Regions from separate parts of the Acidovorax sp. NN32 genome, predicted to be linked through region 2. Evidence: predicted binding sites of a transcription regulator. Region 2 holds the regulator's gene; the other holds the start of a gene.
The links. Region 2 encodes FNR, which switches genes on or off when oxygen is low (the NO sensors DNR and NnrR bind a similar motif). Its sites were predicted from a motif close to TTGATNNNNATCAA; they were not measured.
Positions count from the first base shown of each region.

Region 1: a site for FNR is predicted at 6,541-6,554, ahead of ACT89O_RS00380 (hemerythrin domain-containing protein). Genes of this name have one in related genera too.

Region 1 is NZ_CP199679.1:80,276-88,739, reverse strand. Features, by position in the region: gene ACT89O_RS00400 (hypothetical protein) at 1-2,127, opposite strand, end outside; gene gstA (glutathione transferase GstA) at 2,483-3,091, shown strand; gene ACT89O_RS00390 (YbfB/YjiJ family MFS transporter) at 3,255-4,481, opposite strand; gene ACT89O_RS00385 (alkene reductase) at 4,652-5,758, shown strand; gene ACT89O_RS00380 (hemerythrin domain-containing protein) at 5,894-6,481, opposite strand; partial or broken gene ACT89O_RS00375 (CZB domain-containing protein) at 6,653-6,961, opposite strand; partial or broken gene ACT89O_RS00370 (methyl-accepting chemotaxis protein) at 7,085-8,464, opposite strand, start outside.
Region 2 is NZ_CP199679.1:2,055,175-2,063,638, reverse strand. Features, by position in the region: gene ACT89O_RS09560 (HD-GYP domain-containing protein) at 1-322, opposite strand, end outside; gene ACT89O_RS09555 (hypothetical protein) at 333-464, shown strand; gene ACT89O_RS09550 (sulfite exporter TauE/SafE family protein) at 543-1,301, opposite strand; gene hemN (oxygen-independent coproporphyrinogen III oxidase) at 1,307-2,689, opposite strand; gene fnr (fumarate/nitrate reduction transcriptional regulator Fnr) at 2,877-3,599, shown strand; gene ACT89O_RS09535 (hypothetical protein) at 3,668-3,961, opposite strand; gene ACT89O_RS09530 (FixH family protein) at 4,013-4,294, opposite strand; gene ccoG (cytochrome c oxidase accessory protein CcoG) at 4,368-5,813, opposite strand; gene ccoP (cytochrome-c oxidase, cbb3-type subunit III) at 5,900-6,817, opposite strand; gene ACT89O_RS09515 (cbb3-type cytochrome oxidase subunit 3) at 6,842-6,979, opposite strand; gene ccoO (cytochrome-c oxidase, cbb3-type subunit II) at 6,993-7,625, opposite strand; gene ccoN (cytochrome-c oxidase, cbb3-type subunit I) at 7,643-8,464, opposite strand, start outside.

The DNA.
Region 1 (8,464 bases), 2.0 Mb from region 2:
CTGCTTGTCCAGCCCCGCTGCCTCCAGGGCTGCCAGCGGGCCCTGGCCCTTTCCGACCACTGCTTCAGTGATCGCTTGCGTTTCGGGGGCCATGCTGCCGTTCAGGGCGATGCCGCCATCGATCTCGTCACTCCAGTCAGACAGGGCTTCGTCTGAAACCCGCACGCCCAGTCCCCCGAGTCCTGGCCGCAGGCCCAGCCCCTGCGCATCCACCTCACTGGCCCCCAGGTTCCTCACCCAGTCGCTGGAGGGCCTGTCTCCTGGTTGTCCCTCACTCCCTGCCTGGCTTGGGTTCTGGCTTTGGCTTTGCCCCTTTCCTTGTGCGCCCCGCAGCTCTTCGCCCAGCACTTCGCCCAGGAAGTCACTCGCAAACCCCGCCGCCGGGTCATTGCTGCCCGCAACCTTCACTGCGCTGCTGGCAGCCCGGCCAATCAGGCGCAGCATGCTGGCTTCTTGCACGCTCAGGCCTTCGTTCTTGCTGAGCTCGGCGATCTGCACCTCCAGGCTCTTGCCCACTTCTCCCGCCACGCTGGCCAGCAGGCTGTTGGTCAGGCCGTCCTTGAACTTGCCCCCAGTGGCTTCTTGCAGCACACCCTGCAGGCCCGCCTTGCCCAGGTGGCCCAGGCTGCGCGTAGCCAGATCGCCGCCTTGCAGCAGCTCGTTCATGCCTGTGGCGTTCATCACCCCAAAGCTCACTCCGGCCGTCAGTGCCGAGCGCAGCAGGTCGCCCAGGTCGATCTTGCCCCCGGTGGTCAGCTGCATGGTGGCGCTGCTGATGGCGCCCAGCGCCATGCTTTGGCCCAGGCTGGTACTGGCGCTGGCGGCGGTGATGCCAAAGGCGCCTGCGGTGGCGAAGGTCATGACGCCTGCAAACACCATGGGCAGCGCTTTGTCCAGGAAGCTGGTGCTTTGCTTGATGTTGTTGGCCAGGTCCGTGCTCCAGCCGTTGACGGGGTCAAACCACAGGTATTCGTTGTTGATCAGATCCCGGTTTTGTTCGGGGGTGAGCTGGGTGGTCTGCCAGGTGCTGGCAGACCAGGGCCCGGGGTTGCCGTTTTCTGTGACGGTGGGGCCGCCGAGCACCAGCTGGCTTTCTCCCAGGCCGTAGTAGGCAGGGGTGATCTGGGGGCCCGCATCGGTTTCTCCGGTGCGCACTTCGTCATGGAACTGCAGGGGCTCTTTGCCGTGCAGTTGGGCAAAGGCTCTTTGCGCGGGGCTGTCGCCGCTGGCGTAGGCCTTGGCGAATTCGGCGGGGTCGCTCAGGCGCCAAAGGTTCTGGTGTTGCCCGCCAGCGGCGAGCGCCTGGGCTTCAATGGCCTGGAGGTCGCTGGCCTGATTGGCGCTGGGCGGGTGGGTGACGCTGTGCAGTGTCTGCTCGGTGATGTGCTCGGCATCGCCTCCGCTGGAGTGCCGTGCGATCAGTTCGCTGCCTGCCACTTCGGGGCCGGGGTTTTGCTGGGCGTGGTCCAGGGCCTGCAGGAATTGGTCGCGTACGGCGTTGTGCGCTTCTTGCAGCTGGGTCAGCCGGGCGCCCAGGTCGGGGCCAAAGCGCGCGAGGATGCCTTGGCCGACGTCGGTGTCGGTGTTCAGCGGGCGCAGGGGCGGGCCGAACTGGGCCACCATCTCTTGGTTGGCGGGCTCGGCCAGCAGCAGTTCCAGGGCAGCGATCTCGGTGGGGCTGGCGTTGGGGGCTGCTGCCTGGGCGCCCGCAGTGCCAGTGGCTGGGTTCTCGGGGGGGATCTGCAGGGGTTTGGTCTGCACCAGGTCGATGCCGAGACCTGTTGCGTTCTCCGGGGTGACGGTCAGGGGCTTGGTGTGCGCAAAGTCGATGCCCAGGCCTGCTGCGTTCTCAGGGGTGACCAGCAGAGGCTTGGTCTGTGCCTGCACCATCAGGGCCAGTGTGTCGCTGGGGGTGTGGTCGGTGGGGGCGAAGAGGGAGGTGCTGGCCAAGGCCGTGTCAGCGTAGGGGTCGGGCTGGCCATAGCCGCCTGGGCCGCTGTCGGTGAAGGCGCCAGCGTTGTCCTGGGGCTGGTCTGTATAGCTGTTGAATGCACTGCCAGGAGCGGGCGGGCTGGCCAGATCGCCAGGGGCTGGCGCGTAGGTGGAGGCTGAGGGGGCGACTTGCATGGCGCGCGACTGTGCCTACAGGCTTCAGCGCGCGAAACTGGGAAGGCTCCTAGCTAGGAGTGTTCCTAGCTAGGAATGACCCCTACATGGGACGGGCCGGTGTGGGCGGCGGTGAATGCAAGGAATCGGGCTGCAGGGGCCGTGGGGAATGCGTAAGCAGCTATGGAATCAGGAGCGGTCTGCGCGCGGGGAATGCAGGAGGTGGGCTGCGCGGGTTACAGACTTTTACCAGGGTGAGGGCTGCAGAGGAATGACCGAGGCCGCCACGCACTGTCGGCCGACAAAAAAACAGCGAAGCGCATAGCATCGACAGCTTCAACGTTTGCCACTCTTTCACCAATTCAAGGACCGATCCATGAAGCTCTACTACTCCCCCGGCGCCTGCTCCCTGTCTCCCCACATCGCCCTGCAAGAGGCCGGTCTGGCCTACACCCCCGTGCTGGCAAGCACCAAGAGCCACAAGCTGCAGGATGGCACCGACTACTACACCATCAATGCGCTGGGTTACGTGCCCGTGCTGGAGCTGGACAACGGCGAGCGCCTGCGCGAAGGCCCGGCCATCGTGCAATACATCGCCGACCAGGTGCCCGACAAGCAACTGGCCCCCGCCAACGGCACCCTGGCGCGCTACCGCCTGCAGGAGTGGCTGACCTTCATCGGCACCGAGCTGCATAAGGGCTTCAGCCCCCTGTTCAACCCCGCCACTCCCGAGGACTACAAACCCATGGTGCGCGAGCGGCTGCTGCAACGCCTGCAGTGGGTAGATGGCCAGCTGGCGGGCAAGCAATACCTGATGGGCGACCAGTTCACCGTGGCCGACGGTTACCTGTTCACCGTGACCAACTGGACCCAACCCACCAAGCTCGACATCTCCGGCCTGGCGAATCTGGCGGCCTACCGCGAGCGTGTGGGTGCACGGCCTGCGGTGCAGGCGGCCATGAAGGCAGAAGGCCTGCTGAAATAGGGATACCCCCTGAGGCGCTGCGCGCCTTCCCCCCGCTCTCGCTACGCGGGCAGCGGGACACACCCTCGCTGCGGGGCGGCCCTTGCTCGGCGTTTCTGGTCTAGGCCGCGCCAGTATCGATTGGGAGCGCATAGCACGACACACGGCCAAAACTCCAGATGCGCTAGAGCGGCTTCTGCCGCCACGCCACCAGCGCCCCCACCCACAACGCGCAGGCCGAGAAGACTAGCCCGCGCGCCAGGCCTCCAGGGCCATCGGCAATCCAGCCCACCACCGTGGGCCCCACGATCTGCCCCGCCGCAAACACGATGGTGAACGCGCTGATGCCGCTGGCCCACAGCGCCTGCGGCAGGTTGTGCCGCACCAGCGCCGTGGTCGATGCCACCACCGACAAAAACACCCCGCCAAACAGCAGCCCCGAGGCCAGCACCACCGGCCACGCGCCCGTGATGGCGGGCAGGATGGTGGCCACGCCCAGCAGCGCATTGAGCCGCGCCAGTGCCTCTCCGCCCCGGCTGCGGTCCAGCAGCCCGGCCCAGATGCGTGAGGACAGCACCACGGCCAGCCCCAGCAAGGCGTAGAACAGCGTCACCTCGCCCGCACCCCGGCCCTGCTCGCGCAGCAACGCCACCACAAAGGTCATGTAGCCGATGTAGCCCACGCCAAAGAGGCCATAACCCAGCAGCGCAGGAGCCAGCGCCCGCCAGCGCACGCGGTCGGGCACTGCAGCCTCCGGTGTGATCCCGGATGCGGCGGCCACGGGTGCAGCCAACCCGTTCAACGCCCGCGCAGGCCACAGCAGCACCGCCGTGGCCGCCACGCAGGCCAGCGCCAGCACCCACCACGCCCAGGTCCAGCTGTGCGGCGCAGGCGCCACGCCCAGCACCGCAGGCACCAGCAAGGCCGACAGGCTGATGCCCCAGCCCGTGCCGCCGTAGTACAGGCCCAGCAGCAAACCGCTGCGCCCCGGCACCTGGGCGCCCAGGCGTGCCGCCAGCAGGCCCCCCGCAATGAACACCAGCGCACTGGCACCACCGGCCAGCAGGCGCTGCACCAGCAGGGGCGCTGCCTGCGTGAAAAATCCGCTCAGGCCCATGAACACCGTGGCCATCACCGCACCTGCCACCAGCACCGTCCCCGGGGCCACGCGCCGCAACAGCAGCGGCGTGGCAAGAGCCCCCAGCAGATAGCCCAGCGCGTTCACCGTGTTCATGCCACCCGCCAGCGTGTACGACCAGCCCAGGTCCTCCCGCATGGGCGGCAACAACAAGGCATAGGCAAACCGCGTGATACCCAGCGAGATGGCCGCACCCATCGACAAGGTCACGGCCAACCACAGGCTGCGCAACGGGGAGACGAACAACGGTGCGGAAGGCGGTGGCAAGGGCATGGCGGTCCATTCTCGTGCAACGGCCCCCGCGCCGCTGGCACGACAGTCTGAGCGACCGGGCTAACACAAAACCTGTGCCCTTGTTGACGCAAGTGTGCTGCACGTTTTGCGCTGCAGCATTAAGCTGGAAGGCTGCTTTTCTTGCACACAGCCCTCAGGACACCCTCACCATGACCTCATTGTTTGAACCCACCCGCGCGGGCGACCTTCAGCTGGCCAACCGCATCGCCATGGCGCCGCTCACGCGCAACCGCTCGCCCGAGGCCATCCCCACCGACCTGGTCGCCACCTACTACGCGCAGCGCGCCAGTGCCGGCCTCATCATTTCCGAGGCCACAGCCATCAGCCCGCAAGCCCAGGGCTATGCCGATGTGCCCGGCCTGTACGGCACCGAGCAGCTGGACGGCTGGAAGAAGGTCACCCGCGCCGTGCACGATGCCGGCGGCAAGATCGTGGTGCAGCTGTGGCACGTGGGCCGTGTCTCGCACACCGACCTGCAACCCGGCAACGCAGCACCCGTGGCGCCCTCGGCCGTGCAGGCCAACACCAAGACCGTGCTCATCAAGGACGGCGTGCCCACCTTCACACCCACCTCCATGCCCCGCGCGCTCGATGCCGAAGAGATCCCCGGCATCGTGCAGGACTACCGCCACGCCGCGCGCAACGCCATTGCGTCGGGCTTTGACGGTGTGGAGATCCACGCGGCCAACGGCTACCTGATCGACCAGTTCCTCAAGACCGGTGCCAACCAGCGCACCGACGACTACGGCGGCAGCATTGCCAACCGCGCCCGTCTGCTGCTGGAAGTGACCCGCGCCATCGTCGAGGAAATCGGCGGTGGCCGCACCGGCATCCGCCTGTCGCCCGTCACCCCCGCCAACGACATCGTGGACGCCGACCCACAGCCCTTGTTCGACCACGTGGTACGCCACCTCGGCCCGCTGGGCCTGGCCTACATCCACATCATCGAAGGCGCCACCGGCGGCCCGCGCGAGGTGGAAGGCCGCCCGTTTGACTACGCCGCCCTCAAGGCAGCCTACCGCGCCGCCGGTGGCAAGGGCGCCTGGATGGTCAACAACGCCTACACCCGCGAGCTGGCCGATGCCGCACTGGCCCACGGTGCCGACATTGTTGCCTTTGGCCGCCCCTTCATCGCCAACCCCGACCTGGTGGCGCGCCTGGAGAGCAACGCCCCGCTGAACGAAATCAACCGCGCGACGCTGTACGGAGGCGGTGCTGAGGGGTACACCGACTATCCAGCCTTGGCAGCGGGCTGAACAGCCCTGTCCACCAAGCGGCAGTCTCGCCACACAACGGTGGATACCGGCGCGCCCCAAGCCAGGGCCGCCGCGCAAGGGCCGCCCCGCCACGCTGGCGGCGTCCCCCTTGAGGGGGAAGGCGCCGCAGGCGACTCAGGGGGGGCTTCCAAGCCCTATCGGGCTGGGCGCCCGCATCACGATCCGGGTGAACAACCGGTCATACGCCGCATCGCGCGGCTTGCCCGGGGCCAGCGGGTTGGTGTTGCTGGCAAAGGCCGCATCGATGGCCACCCAATCACCGGGCTGCAGGCACTCCTGCGCCGCCGGCAGGACCACGGTTTCCTCGGTGCGCATGTGCTCCAGGTAAAAGCTCACATAGCGCTGCAGCGCGTCGGCAAAGGCCTCGCGGCGGCCATCACCCATCAGCTCCCAGCCCAGCAGCAGGTGCTGCAGCTCCCGCACCGCTGCCTCGCCACCTTCGTGGTCGCGCTCCAGCTGCGCAATGGCCTCAGCGGCCTGGGGCGCGCGCTCGGCCACCTTGGGGAAGAGCCACTGCGACTCTTTGGGGTGGTGCTGCCGTTCGGGAAACTCGTCGATGTAGAACAGCATGGCCCGCATCACGTCAAAGAACGCGGCAGGCGCATCGCCCGGGCCCTGGTCCAGCATCAGGCGCAAGGAATGGAGCACCGCCGCAAGCGACGCATGCTCTTCGCGAATGGTCCGCAGGCTGATCGACGGCATGGTGCACTCCCCAGGGTGATACGGGGTTTCAAGATTGCCACGATGCGCGCCTACACCGCCTGACGCAGATCAAGAGATACAGGGGCCACCCACGCCCCCGGCCCCAAGACGCCTCGCGCGCCTGAAGCCAGGATCATCGGGGCCGTCAGCTGCGGCCCTGATACCCGATCCTCAAAGGCTGTTGCGCAACTGGATGATGGCGGCACCGACCGCGCTGGAGGCCTGCGAGAACGGGGTATTGCCCGCCAATGCCTGTTCGGCGTCCGCGTAGTTGCCCCGGTTGATGGTTTGGGCAATGGCGCCTGCCACTTCATGGAAATCGCGGTGCTTGTCCAGCAACGACTGGAAGGCAGGCAAGGCGCCATAAGACCCCTGTCCTTTCCCATGCAGCCAACGGCCCAGCTCGCAGCAGTCATCGCGCCTGATCGTGTCGGCATCAAGCTGCTGATGCTTCTTGGCGGCGTCGCGCAACTTGGTGCGCCACTGCGCATGGGCCTTGATGGCCGAATCAAGGTCAACACCCTGAACGGATGGAGCCGCCAGCGCCATGGATGTACCCTGCTGCAGGGCGACGGTCTGCCGCACGCCAACGGAATGCCGATCGTCGGCCAGATGGAACTGCTGCACCACCTGCGACAGCCGCGCGGCCTGCTCGCGCAGTGATTCGGCGGCGGCGGCAGACTCTTCCACCAGCGCCGCGTTCTGCTGCGTCATGCGGTCGATCTCGCCCACCGAGCCATTCACCTGGCCGATGCCGGCCGACTGCTCGGACGCCGCTGCCGTGATCTCGCCAATGATGTCGCCCACGCGCTGCACACTGCTCACGATGTCCTTCATGGCCGTGCCCGCTTCTTCCACGTGGCGCACGCCACCGTCCACGGCCGCCACGCTGTTCTGGATCAACCCCTTGATGTCGCTGGCTGCTGCGGCAGAGCGCTGCGCCAGGCTGCGCACTTCGCTGGCCACCACCGCAAAGCCCCGGCCCTGTTCCCCCGCGCGGGCGGCCTCGACGGCAGCGTTCAGCGCGAGGATGTTGGTCTGGAACGCAATCGAGTCGATCAGGCCGATGATGTCGCCGATCTTGCGGCTGGAGGTGGAGATCTCGTGCATGCTGGCCACGGCCTGCTGCACCACGCCACCGCCGTGCGTGGCCATCTGCGAGGCCGAGGCCGCCAACTGGTTCGCCATCTGCGACGACGACGCCGTCTGCTGCACCGTGGCGGTCAGCTGCGACAGCGAAGACACGGCCTCCTGGGCGTTGCTGGCCGTCTGCTCGGTGCGCTGCGACAGGTCCTGGTTGCCCGTGGCAATCTCCTGGCTGGCTGTGGCGATGTTGCCGCTGGCATCGCGCACCTGCGCCACCAGCGCGCCCAGGCCCTGCTGCATGTCGCGCAGAGCGCGCTGCAGGTCGGCCACTTCATCCTTGCCCTCGGCCGCAATGTGCTGCGAGAGGTCGCCCCCCGCAATCGCCTGCGCCATCCTGCGTGCGTCTTCCAACGGGCGGCAGATGGAGTTCATGTTCATCAGCGTGGTGGGCACCACCACCACCACGGTGATCAGCACGGCCAGCACAAACAGCCACTTGGTCTGATCAGACACCTCGCCCTGCTGCTCCACCGACTTGGCCACCTCGGCGCGCAGCACGGAATCAAGCTCCGCCATCAGCTTGTCGGCCTCGGCAAACTCGGCCACGGCCTTGCCGCTCATGCGGTTGGCAATCGTGGCCGTGTCATAGCCGCTGGCCTCCAGCTGGCGCGCCACGTGCGCGAACAGCTCGCGGTAGCTGTCCAGGCGCTTGACGATGTTGCGCACCACAGGGTTGTCAGAGTCTTCCTCGCCTTCCAGGAACTTGTTGGCAATCTTCTTGGCCTTGTCCTGGCTTTCCAGCCATTTGGCGTGCGCCGCTTTCACCGCCTCGGGCTTTTCGTAGCCAATGATCATGTCCTTCTCGAACTGGCGAATGGCCCCCATCTCGCCCCGCAG
Region 2 (8,464 bases):
GGGCCTCCAGCAATTCACGCCTGCGCTGCGCCTCTGGGTCCACCGTGGCAGTAGCTGTCGCAGCCTCAGGAGCACTCGAAGACGATGCCTTCATTTCCGGCACGCTCCAGGCTGCAGGCACGAGTTCCCTCAGTTCTGGATCGCTCTTTTTGGGAAAGTACCGCACCTCGGTGAGCCCCAGCTCACGCAAGGTGGCAATCTGCTCCGCTGCCGCCACACGAAAGCTGCTCACCGGGAACGGATGGTGCAACCAACCCACGTCGAGCTGGATGTACATGCCGACACGCAGTTGGCTGATGTCGATGAGGATGGAGGAGTTCACTTCAAGGCGTGTGAAACATGGCGACGTCAATGCCACCAATAGTTACACAGATTATCGCCAGATCGAGGGTCTTGTCGAAGGAGTGCGCCTGCGCCGCAGCGGCACGGCAACACTTGCCTTTCTCACCAAGGGCAAGCGTTGATCACCCTTGTATAGACATGGATTTACGAGGCCTCCCGAACCCCGTCGCACCGCAGCTTGCGAATCGGGGAACTGCTGGCTAGCGGCACCACAACGACGGTTTGTAGATCAGGTCCATCCAGAGTGCCCAGCTGGCCACTGCGCACAGCAAACCTCCTGCGATGCGCGTTCCCCAGTCCGCACGTTTCGCATTGACCCCTGCTTTCAGCCGAATCCACACCAAGGGCCCACCCACCAGCCACACACCACTGCCCAGGCCAAAAAGCGCCATGCTGAGCGCCCCTTCCAGAGGCCCTCCGCTCAGCGCAGCCACGAGCAGCGCGGAATAGAGCAGGCCACAGGGCATCAAGGCCCAAAGCCCACCAGCAACCAGAACCCCGCCTGGTGCACTGACCAGAGGCCGCACACGCGCCCATACGGTACGGCCCGCCTGCTCTACCCACAGGGGCTGGCGCGCCTGGATCACCATCATCAAACCCCACGCCATCACCGCAACATGCATCAGGGTCCACGCAGGGCGAAGTGCCACGGTTTGCTGGGTCAACCATGCCAGGCTGTCCATGGCCCATGCAGCCAAGCCACCCGCCACAGCGTACCCGGCCAAGCGGCCAGCATGAAAAGCGACGGCGCGCCGAATGACACCGCCACGGGGCACCCACTGCACTGTCTGCACCGTCGGGGGAGTTGCCTGTGGCTGCGCATCGCCACCGGCTGTGGACGCCATGCCCACACCGCCCTGCCCGATCAATGCCCCACAAGGCGCAGAACACATGACCAAACAATGGGACCCGCCAACGAGCCCCATCAGCAAGGCGGTTGAGGCGACCGTAGCAATCATGAGGATCAGATGATGCGCGAAAAACGGGCGCGGTTGCGGTCAGCCTGCAGGTAACGGTCAAAGACCATGGCAATGCCACGCACAAAGAACCAGCCCATGGCAGTGACCTCGACCCCATCGGGCCGCACCACCACAAGCCCCTGCTCGGCCATGGTTTCCAGTTGCGCCAGCTCCGCAGAGAAGTAGTGGCGAAAGTCGATCAACCACGCTTGCTCCATGGGCTCAAACAACAGCTCGCCTTGGCACATCAAGGCCATGATGACGGCGCGGCGCACAAGATCGTCGCGCGTCAGGGCCAACCCACGAACGACGGGCAGGCGCCCCTGATTCAGAAAATCGTAATACTCATCCAGGGTCTTGGCATTTTGGCTGTAGGTGGCTCCGACCCGGCCAATCGCAGACACCCCCAGGCCGATCAGGTCGCAATCAGGTTGCGTACTGTAGCCCTGGAAGTTGCGGTGCAGACGCCCCTGGCGCTTGGCGACTGCCAATGCATCCTCAGGCAATGCAAAGTGGTCCATGCCCACATACACGTACCCAGCATCCATGAAGGCGTCCAGCGAACGGGAGAGCATCGACACCTTGCCTGCAGCCGCTGGCAACTCGGCCGAAACAATACGGCGCTGAGGCTTGAAACGTTCTGGCAGATGGGCATACGCGTACAACGCGATACGGTCAGGCCGCAGCTGCGTAACCTGGGCCAGCGTGCGGTCAAACGACTCTGGCGTCTGCCGAGGCAGGCCGTAGATCAAATCCACATTGATGGATTCAAAACCCAGCGAACGTGCGGACTCCACCAGCGAAAACACCTGCTCGGCAGGCTGTATGCGGTGAACGGCCTTTTGAACCTCGGGATCGAAATCCTGCACCCCAAAGCTCAGTCGGTTGAACCCCAGTTCCGCCAGCACTGCAAGGCGGTCCGCATTGACGGTGCGAGGGTCCACCTCAATCGAATACTCCCCGCCCGGCGCCAACGAAAAGCTGCGTTTGAGCATGCCCATCAGCTCCCGCAAGCCCTCGTCCGATAGAAAAGTGGGCGTGCCACCACCCAGGTGAAGCTGACTCACCACCTGCCCCGTGCCGCAGTGTGCTGTGTGCAAGTCAATCTCGCGGCTCAAATACCGCAAATACACCTCTGCCCGATCATGGTGTTTGGTGATGATCTTGTTGCAGGCGCAGTAGTAACAAAGGGACTCGCAAAAGGGGATGTGCACGTACAAAGACAGCGGCAAGGCCTTCGTCATGGAGCCCAGCCTGCGCTGCTCCAAGGCAAGCGCGTAGTCGTCCTGCCCAAAGGCCTCGACGAAACGGTCAGCTGTTGGGTAAGAGGTATAACGGGGCCCTGGCACGTCGAAACGGCGCAGCAGCTCGGGCGAAACAGCGGTCATGGGCAAATTCCTTGCGTACACTTCGACTGTGCCGTAAGCTGCACTCCATGTCCTTGACCTGCATCAAGTGATGGGCCGGGACGAACAGCGACAATTTGATGCACATCAGTCGCCCACCCGCAACCAAAGGCCCAGCCTGTTAGGCATATGGGGCGATATGCTCAAACCTTACCCAGCCTCTGTGCCTATGAACCCGCTCACCATCAAAGTCGCCTGCTCCAACTGCAACCTGCGCGAGCTGTGCATGCCGGTGGGGCTGAGCGAGGAACAGCTGCAACGCATTGACGAGGTCGTTGCCGTTCGCCGCAAGATCAAACGCGGTGGAACCCTTTTCCGCAACGGCGAATCCTTCACCTCGCTCTATGCCATTCGAACCGGCTTCTTCAAAACATGTGTAGCCACCGAAGACGGGCGTGACCAGGTCACGGGTTTTCAGATGGCAGGCGAGATCATCGGCCTTGATGGCATCGTGAATGACCACCACACCTGCGATGCGGTGGCCCTGGAAGACGCGGAAGTCTGCGTCATGCCGTTTGACCGCATCGAAGAGCTGTCCCGCGAAGTCACCGCCTTGCAGCACCATGTGCACAAGATCATGAGCCGCGAGATTGTCCGCGAGCATGGCGTGATGCTGCTCTTGGGCAGCATGCGCGCTGAGGAGCGCCTGGCTGCGTTCCTGCTCAACCTGGTTCAGCGCCTGCACGCCCGGGGGTTCTCGCAGTCCGAGCTCGTGCTGCGCATGACCCGCGAAGAGATCGGTAGCTACCTGGGCCTCAAGCTCGAAACCGTGAGCCGCACCTTCTCCAAGTTTGTGGAAGAAGGCATTGTCGAGGTCAAGCAGCGCCATGTGCGCATCCTGGAGACCGAGGCCCTCAAGCGCATCGTGAACAACCAGCAAGCCTGCCACTGAACCTGCTGTGGTCTGCCATCCTGGCAGTCCTTACCACATTGACCTTAGCCAATAGGTGGCACTACCGCTCAAGGGCACGATGATGTCTTGCGGCAGTCATCGGGACGTTCGCCTTCGGGAACCGGGCAACGGTTAAGTTCAAACGGTGACATCGCCAGCAGCGTGGTCAACGCGCTGGATGCCATCGTGATCATCCAGAACGCAAAAAAGGCAAGCGTGTACACGCCCTGCCGTGACAATGCCAACGGCTGCCCAAACCAGTGCAGGTCTTGCGGATCCACCATCGCAAAAACCAGCATTTCCATCACACCGGCCATCAAAAAGGCCGGCCAGGCAATCCACATCACGCGTTGCATCCACATTGGTTTGTCTCCTGGTAAGGCCGTGCAGGCATGCCGCCCGGCCAGGTGGGTTCAGCGCGGCTGGTCCTGGACCGGGGTGGCAGCGTGGTTGCGGCCCTTCATGGCTGGCAACAGGCTTTTTTCTGGGGTGGCCAGTGTCTTGTTGATCTCGATGCCCTGGCGGTAATAATCTTCCGCGACTACAGGGTCGGGGCGCGATATCGCGAGCCACAGGGTCACAAACCCTGCAATGATCACGATCACGGGACCGGCGATGATCAGCCACACATGGCCAAACCTCCACCAGGGTGCAGCGGCAGAAGGGGCAGTGCCGAGGGCGGAACTGGATGGCATGGTGCTTACTCCTCAAAAATTATCTTGCTCAAAGCAAGACCCGCGAAGGTCTTGCACCCGGGCGCGCGCTGCGTTATCGCGGCACCAGAAACACGGATTTCTCGCTCACATGGGCGTCCGCGCTCAAAGCCTGGACATCGAACTGCACGGCATGTGATCCTGAAGGGGCTGATCCATAGGGTATCTGCAAACGGACGGCCACCCACCGGGACTCCGCCGCACCGATGTCCACCTCGGCATCAGAAGCGACTTCCAGCCCTTCAAGGCCACGCACACTGATGCGATAGCGCTGGGGGCCTTCAGTGGCGTTCATGATCTGCAGGCGGTAGATGTTCTCCAGCTTTCCACCCGCCACGATGCGCGACAGCGCCGCCCGATCACGCACCACATCCACCTTCAAGGGCGTGCGTGTGACAAGGCTGGCCATCATGCCTACGCACAGGGCCACCAGGACCGCGCTGTATATCAGCACACGCGGCCGCAGCACGCGGCGCAGGATCTGCGACTGACTCCACCGTTTGGCCACGCCGTTCTGCGTAGAAAACCGGATGAGCCCGCGCGGATACTGCATCTTGTCCATCACGGTATTGCAGGCGTCCACGCACAGGCCGCAGCCGATGCATTCGTACTGCAAGCCCTTGCGAATGTCGATGCCCACGGGGCACACCTGCACACACAGCGAGCAGTCAATGCAATCGCCCAACCCCTGGGCCTTGTAGTCGATGTTCTTCTTGCGCGGCCCACGCTGCTCACCGCGTTCTGGGTCGTAGGTAACGATCAGCGTGTCCTTGTCAAACATGGCGCTCTGAAAGCGCGCATAGGGACACATGTATTTGCACACCTGTTCGCGCATATAGCCGGCATTGCCATAGGTGGCAAAGCCATAGAACAGTACCCAGAAAATCTGCCAGCCACCCTGCACCGCCAGCAGCTCTGCCCCGAGTTCGCGGATGGGCACGAAATAGCCCACGAACGTGAACCCCGTCCACAACGCCACGGCAATCCAGATGACCTGCTTGAAAAACTTCTTGCGAACCTTCTCGAAGGTCCAGGGCCCATTGTCCAGCCGAAGCCGCGCACTGCGATCGCCTTCGATCTTGTGCTCGATCCACATGAACATTTCGGTGTAGACCGTTTGCGGGCACGCAAATCCACACCAAAGCCGCCCCGCCACTGCCGTAAACAGGAACAGCGACAACGCCGAGATGATGAGCAGGCCCGTAAGGTAAATGAAATCCTGGGGGTACAGAACCAGGCCGAAGATGTAGAACCGCCGAGCCCCCAGATCAAACAGCACCATCTGGCGCTGCCCCCATTCAAACCAGGGCAGCCCGTAGAAAACGATCTGCGTGAGAAACACCATCCCCCAGCGCCAACGCGCGAACAGGCCACTGATGGAACGCGGGTAGATCTTCTTTTGCGCTTCGTACAGGGAAACAATCTCGCCCTGTGATGAGGCATCGGACGCAACCGGCGCTATCGGGATGACCTTGCGAGCAGGCTCGCTGGGTGGGTTCATGATGGTATCGGTCCGTTTGCTTCGTGGTTCTCAGTTTGCGCTGCCCCCTGGAGCAGTGCCTGGGCACTGCTCCAAGTGGCCAAGGCTCAGCGTGCAGCGGCCTGGGTGCCGTTCGACAAGCCCCAGACATAGGCCGACAGCACACCGATCTGCGCTTCTGTCAGCTTGTCCGCCTGTGCGGGCATCTGGTTGACCTTGCCGTTGTTGACCATGGCAGTGATGGCCGCCTCACCCCAGCCATGCAGCCAGATGTCGTCGGTCAGGTTGGGTGCACCCAGTGCCTGATTACCCTTGCCGTCCATTCCGTGGCAGGCTGCACACGCCGTGAACTTGGACTTGCCCAACGAAGCACGCAGCGAGTCATGCGGGCTGCCCGAAAGACTCAACACATAGTGCGAAAGATTGCGCACATCTTCGGGGGAGCCCACTGCGGCAGCCATGGGAGGCATGTTGCCGATACGGCCCTTCTCGATGGTTTCACGGATCTTCTCGGGTGCACCGCCATGCAACCAATCGCCATCAGCCAGATTGGGGAAACCCTTGCTACCCCGGGCGTCCGAGCCATGGCACTGCGCGCAGTTGTTCATGAACAGGCGCTCGCCAATGGCCTGGGCCTGAGGATCCTTGGCAATGTCTTCCGGCTTCATCGAGGCAAAGCGGGCATACAGCGGCTCCAGCTCGGCCTTGGCCTTGGCCATCTCAGCTTCGTATTCACCCTTCTGTGTCCAGTTGAGCTTGCCGGAAAAGCTACCCAGGCCAGGATAGGCGGCCAGGTAGCCCAGGCCGAAGATGATGGTGATGACAAACAGCCACACCCACCAGCGTGGCAGGGGGTTGTTCATCTCGACCAGGTCTTCGTCCCAGACGTGGCCGGTGGTGTTGTCGGACGTGGCCATCACCTTCTTACGGCCTGCCATCCAAAGCAGAATGCCGCAGGCGATGATGCCGACCAGGGTCAGCGTGGTCACAAAGACCGACCAGAAATTGCTGGTGAAGTCACTCATGGGGTGTTCTCGTTCTGGTGAAGGTCAATCTTGCTCGAAAGGCAGCTGGGCTGCCTCGTCGAACCGGGCCTTATTGCGGCCTCGGTAGGCCCAGACCCAGATGCCAATGAAACAGGCCATTGAAGCCAACGTGGCCACAATGCGCATGGTGGTGATGTCCATGGGGATATCTCCTTTACTTGAGCGCGCGGCCCATGACTTGTAGGTACGCAATCAGCGCTTCCATTTCCGTCTTGCCCTTGACATCAGCGGCAGACGCAGCGATCTGTTCGTCGGTGTACGGCACACCCACAGTGCGCAGGGCCTTCATGCGCGGCGCCACGCTGGCGGGGTCCACGGCGTTCTTCTCCAGCCAGGGGTAGGCAGGCATGTTCGACTCGGGCACCACATCACGCGGGTTGTTCAGGTGGATGCGGTGCCATTCGTCGCTGTACTTGCCTCCCACGCGGTGCAGGTCGGGGCCTGTGCGCTTGCTGCCCCACTGGAAGGGGTGGTCGTACACAAACTCACCCGCCACCGAATAGTGCCCATAGCGCAGGGTTTCAGCGCGGAAGGGGCGGATCATCTGCGAGTGGCAGTTGTAGCAACCTTCACGGATGTAGACGTCGCGGCCCACGAGTTGCATGGCGTTGTAAGGCTCCACGCCCTTGACCGCCTCGGTTGTGGACTTCTGGAAGAACAGTGGCACGATCTCTACCAGGCCGCCGATGGCGATGACCAGGAGGATCAGCACGATCATCAGGAAGTTGTTGGTTTCCACCTTTTCATGGGAGAAGCCGGTCGAATTCGATGGGTTGTTGTTAGACATGAGTTATCTCCTTCGGCTCAGGCGTGGGCCGCATTCACGGCAGGAATCGCCACCTTGACCGAACGGCCCGAGATCGCTGTCATCCACACGTTCCAGGCCATGACCAACATGCCACCCAGATACAGCAGGCCACCGGCCACGCGGATCACATAGAACGGATAGGTCGCCTTCACGCTTTCCACAAAGGTGTAGGTCAGCGTGCCGTCGGGGTTGATGGCGCGCCACATCAGGCCTTGCATCACACCGGCAATCCACATCGCGGCGATGTACAGCACGATGCCAATGGTGGCCATCCAGAAGTGCAGCTCAATGGCCTTGATGGAGTGCATCTTTTCGCGGCCAAACAGTCGGGGCACCAGGTAGTACAGCGAGCCCATCGAGATCAGACCCACCCAGCCCAACGCGCCAGAGTGCACGTGGCCCACGGTCCAGTCGGTGTAGTGGCTCAGGGCGTTGACGGTCTTGATGGACATCATCGGACCTTCGAACGTGGACATGCCGTAGAACGAGAGCGACACGATCAGGAAACGCAGGATGGGGTCGTCACGCAGCTTGTGCCATGCGCCCGACAGGGTCATGATGCCGTTGATCATCCCGCCCCAGCTGGGTGCCAGCAGGATCAGCGAGAACACCATGCCCACCGATTGCGTCCAGTCAGGCAGCGCGGTGTAGTGCAGGTGGTGAGGGCCGGCCCACATGTAGGTGAAGATCAAGGCCCAGAAGTGCACGATCGACAGGCGATACGAATACACGGGTCGTCCCGCCTGCTTGGGGATGAAGTAGTACATCATGCCCAGGAAGCCTGCGGTCAGGAAGAAGCCCACGGCGTTGTGACCATA